Regions from separate parts of the Collimonas sp. GW821-FHT02H07 genome, predicted to be linked through region 2. Evidence: predicted binding sites of a transcription regulator. Region 2 holds the regulator's gene; the other holds the start of a gene.
The links. The regulator sigma-54, encoded in region 2, starts transcription at its own class of promoters, with help from an activator protein. The targets are predictions, from matches to a motif close to TGGCANGNAANCTGCTTT.
Positions count from the first base shown of each region.

Region 1 (2,400 bases), on a different contig from region 2:
GACCTTATCGGCGATCCCGATTACCGTCTGTTCGTCGACGTCGATGAAGAAAATCTGCTGGGCTACATCCTGCTCGATCTGGACTCGCCCTGCGCGGCTGAAAATTACGGTGGTGTCGAGATCGATACGCTTTATGTGCAGGAACACTTTCACGGCCGCGGCATCGGCCGCGCGCTGCTGGATCACGCTATACGGAACGCCGGCGCGCGGCTGTGGCTGACGGCGTGGGCCGGCAATGCCCGGGCCCTGGGTTTCTACAAGGCCTACGGCTTCGCCGACATCGGCATCACCTGGCACGAGTTTGAAGATCAGAAATACGAGAACCGGATCCTGGCCTTGCAAAAAAAGTAGGCCGGCAGACGCTGCCGGCCTGAGAGCTTAAGCGCCCATCCAGGGCAGGCCGGCCTTGCACCAGCCGTTGACGTTCTTGCGATGGCCGTTATTGTCCTTGTCGCCCTCGAAGCCTTCCAGGATATTGAAGCAGTTGCTGTAGCCATGTTCGGTCGCCAGCTTGGCCGCATGCTGCGAACGCACGCCGGAGCGGCACAGGAACAGCAGCGGCGTGCCTTTTTCGGCGATCTGCGCCAGCTGCGCCAGGAAGTCCGGATTTTGCACGCCGCCCGGATACTGCGACCATTGCACTGCTGCATGCTGCGCGTTCTGGATCGCGACGCGGCCGACCCAGTCGCGCTCGGCATTGGTGCGCACGTCCACCAGGATCGCGGCCGGTTCCGCTTCCAGCAAGGCGAAAGCCTCGCCTGGCGTCATCGCGCCGGCATAGGGGAGCTGGTCATTCTGGCCGCGCTGCCTGGCGGTGGTGAGGAGTTCGCTGCTGGTGGCCATGATGTTTCTCCTGAAATTGCGGGTTTATCAAGTATGCGATTTAATTTTTGCTTTTAATTTCTACCGATTGCACCAAAATCGCGCAAAACAACAATTCGCTGCAATGTTTGCACGAAAATAGTGCCATTGCGAGGCCTTGCACTGATATGGTGACTTGTCTTTATCGTAACGATACGGCCAAGCGGCCCCAAAAACGATGAATTCAGCCTTCCGAACAAGCAAATTACAATACCGACTATGGGCCGTTTCGTGAAAGGATGGTGGCATGGATTCTGCTATCATCCTGCCTGAGTTCTGGTCGTACCGAGTTGCTGTCCGGTCATAGTTTCTCACTACCTGTTCATGATGTTACTGCGACGCTGAGTTTGCGCGCAACAGATCCTGGACCGGTGCGCACAATTCAATTCGCAATATTTTCATATTCCTTAGGAGATTCACATGGCAATGACGGCCGCAGAAGTCTTGAAAATGGCAAAAGACAACGAAGTCAAATTCGTTGATTTTCGCTTCGCTGACACCAAAGGCAAGGAACAGCACGTAACTGTCCCGGTCTCTCATTTCGATATCGACAAATTCGAATCGGGTCATGCATTCGACGGTTCTTCTATTGCTGGCTGGAAGGGTATTGAAGCTTCCGACATGTTGCTGATGCCGGATCCGAATACTGCGAACATCGATCCGTTCATGGAAGAAACCACATTGTTCATGCAATGTGACGTCATCGAGCCATCCGACGGCAAGGGTTACGACCGCGACCCGCGTTCGATCGCCAAGCGCGCCGAAGCCTACCTGAAATCGTCCGGCCTGGGCGACACCGCCTACTTCGGTCCAGAACCAGAATTCTTCATTTTCGACGACGTCCGCTGGGGCGCAGACATGTCGGGCTGCTTCGTCAAGATCGGTTCCGAAGAAGCATCGTGGAGCACCGGCGCCAAGCTCGAAGGCGGCAACACCGGCCACCGTCCAACCGTCAAGGGCGGTTATTTCCCAGTGCCGCCAGTCGACAGCTTCCAGGACATGCGTTCGGAAATGTGCCTGATCCTGGAATCGCTGGGCATCCCGGTTGAAGTGCATCACCACGAAGTGGCCGGCGCCGGCCAGAACGAAATCGGCACCAAGTTCTCGACCCTGGTCGAGCGCGCCGACTGGACTCAGAACCTGAAATACGTCGTCTGGAATGTGGCCCATACCTACGGCAAGACAGCGACTTTCATGCCTAAGCCTATCGTTGGCGACAACGGTTCCGGCATGCACGTGCACCAATCGGTCTGGAAAGACGGCAAGAACCTGTTCGCCGGCGACGGCTATGCCGGCCTGTCCGAATTCGCGCTGTTCTACATCGGCGGCATCATCAAGCACGCCAAGGCGCTGAACGCGATCACCAACCCAGGCACCAACTCGTACAAGCGTCTGGTTCCAGGCTACGAAGCACCGGTCAAGCTGGCTTACTCGGCACGTAACCGTTCGGCTTCGATCCGTATCCCGCACGTGGCCAATCCAAAGGGCCGCCGCATCGAAACCCGTTTCCCGGACCCGCTGGCTAACCCGTACCTGTGC
Region 1 covers NZ_JBWKVC010000004.1:234,565-236,964, forward strand. The annotation lists gene AC07V8_RS08980 (GNAT family N-acetyltransferase) at 1-351, shown strand, start outside; gene AC07V8_RS08985 (rhodanese-like domain-containing protein) at 379-843, opposite strand; gene glnA (type I glutamate--ammonia ligase) at 1,282-2,400, shown strand, end outside.
Region 1: a site for sigma-54 is predicted at 1,105-1,122, ahead of glnA (type I glutamate--ammonia ligase). Genes of this name have one in related genera too.

Region 2 (2,400 bases):
TGTAAAACGGTCTGAAAATAACAAAGGGCGCATTAACTGCGCCCTTGTTCTTTCTATCGGCGCCAGCTAGTCAGCTGCAGCGCCCGGATTGGCGGCCGTTCAGGTCGTGGCGGGGAGCTCTTCCGGCAGATGCTTGATCGCATCGTGCTGGTGATCCTGCATCTTGTCCTTGTACTTGATGACCTGGCGATCGAGCTTGTCGATCAGCGTATCAATGGCGGCATAAAGATCGTGGGCAATGCTTTCGGCATGCAGATCTTTTCCCTTTACGCGCAGCGTGATGTCCGCTTTCTGGCGCTTTTCTTTTTCAGTGAGTTTGTCGACGCTCAAGATCACGTTGATATCGATGACCTGGTCGAAGTGGCGTTTGATACGCTCTAGTTTGCTTTGTACATATTCGCGAATGGCAGGGGTTACTTCGAGGTGATGCCCACTGATGGTGAAGTTCATACAGCGCTCCTATCAAGAATATTGCTGGCGGTTCTGAACAGACTGCGTTGAATCTTTAGGCGAACAATCTACAAGAGACTGGGACTGTTCTGGCAAGAGTCGCTAAATAACAAACAGCCGTAATGTCCGAACATAGCAAGGGTAAGCTTAACAATCAAACCAGAAAAAACTACAAGGCCTTGCGCAGATTAACAGACGGAATTTTTAGTGCTTCGCGATATTTTGCGACGGTGCGGCGGGCGACCACCATACCTTGTTCCGCAAGCATGTCGGCAATCTTGCTGTCAGAGAAAGGGTTTCTTGAATCTTCCGCTCCTATGAGTTGCTTAATGAGTGCCCTGATTGCTGTTGAGGAAGCCTCTCCACCTGCCTCAGTAGCAACATGGCTGCCGAAGAAATACTTCAGTTCAAACATCCCGTGGGGAGTGAGCATGTATTTCTGAGTGGTCACACGTGAAATAGTACTCTCGTGTAGACCCAGTGTATCAGCTATTTCGCGCAACACAAGCGGCCGCATGGCGACCGCGCCGTGGGAAAAGAAGTTCCGCTGGCGTTCGACGATCGCTTGTGCAACGCGCAAAATGGTGTCGAAACGCTGCCGCATATTCTTGATCAGCCACTTGGCTTCCTGCAGCTGCGAAGTGAGTGCGCCATCGCCCTTGCTCTGCTTCAGGATGTTGGCATACAGGACATTCACCCGGAGTCTTGGCATGACGTCATTGTTCAGCATCACCTGCCAGCCTTGCTTGCTGCGCCTGACGATCACGTCCGGCACCACATAGTCGGAAGCGTTGGCGGCGAACGGCGCGCCGGGGTGGGGATTGCACTGCTTGATGACAGCTTGCGCTTCGCGCAGGTCCTCGTCGTCGCAATCCAGGGCTTTCTTGATTTTATTGAAATCGCGCTGCGCAAACAGCGCCAGGTGATCTTGCACAATCGCCAATGCCAGGCGGCGGGTGACGAATGGCACTTTGACAAACCGCTTGATCTGCAAGGCCAGGCATTCCGGCGCGTTGCGCGCGCCGACGCCGGCCGGGTCGAAGCTCTGCACCATTTTCAGCGCCATCGACAATTCTTCGACGGCGATCTCCAGCTCGGCCGGCAGGCGCTCCAGGATTTCTTCCAGCGACTCTTCCAGGTAGCCGTTGTCGTCCAGCGCATCGATCATCAGCTCGACCAGCGCGCGGTCGCGCAAGTCGTGCATGGCTTCGCGCATCTGCTGCAGCAGATGTTCGCGCAGCGTCGTTTCATGCGCCTCCAGCTGCGGCCGCGCATCTTCATCGTCCGAGGTTTTCGCGCTGCGCGAGATGTCGTCGAAACTCCATTCGCTGTCGGCATTGTCGGTACTGCTTTCAGCCGCCGGCGCTTCGGCGCTGGCTTCGCTCTCGGTCGGCGAGCTGCTGACTTCGCTGTCGCCGGCCGGCGCCTCCATGGTCGACGCAGTGCCGCTGATGGCGCCGTCCGCCAGCAGCCGCACCGAATTATCAAGCGGATCGTCGACCCGCTCCAGCATCGGGTTGTCAGACAGGATCTGTTCCAGTTCCTGATGCAACTCAAGCGTGGAAAGCTGCAGCAGACGGATCGACTGCTGCAGCTGAGGAGTCAGCGCAAGATGTTGAGAGGTGCGTAGCTGGAGTGATTGTTTCATGGCTTCCGTGCGGACAATTCACTTCTGTTATTTGTTGTACGGAGTTTAAGAGCCGCACTGGCGCGGCGGATTAATCTGTATGCAATTACTTCATTCCCGCATCAGCGAAACTACATGCGGAAATGCTCGCCCAGATAGACCCGCCGCACCGACTCGTCGGCGATGATGTCGTCCGGACTGCCGCTGGCCAGCACGCTGCCCTGATTGATGATGTAGGCGCGGTCGCAGATGCCCAGCGTTTCGCGCACATTGTGATCGGTGATCAGCACGCCGATGCCGCGTTCCTTGAGAAAGCGGACGAT
Region 2 covers NZ_JBWKVC010000007.1:92,015-94,414, forward strand. The annotation lists gene hpf (ribosome hibernation-promoting factor, HPF/YfiA family) at 100-450, opposite strand; gene AC07V8_RS12875 (RNA polymerase factor sigma-54) at 620-2,098, opposite strand; gene lptB (LPS export ABC transporter ATP-binding protein) at 2,209-2,400, opposite strand, start outside.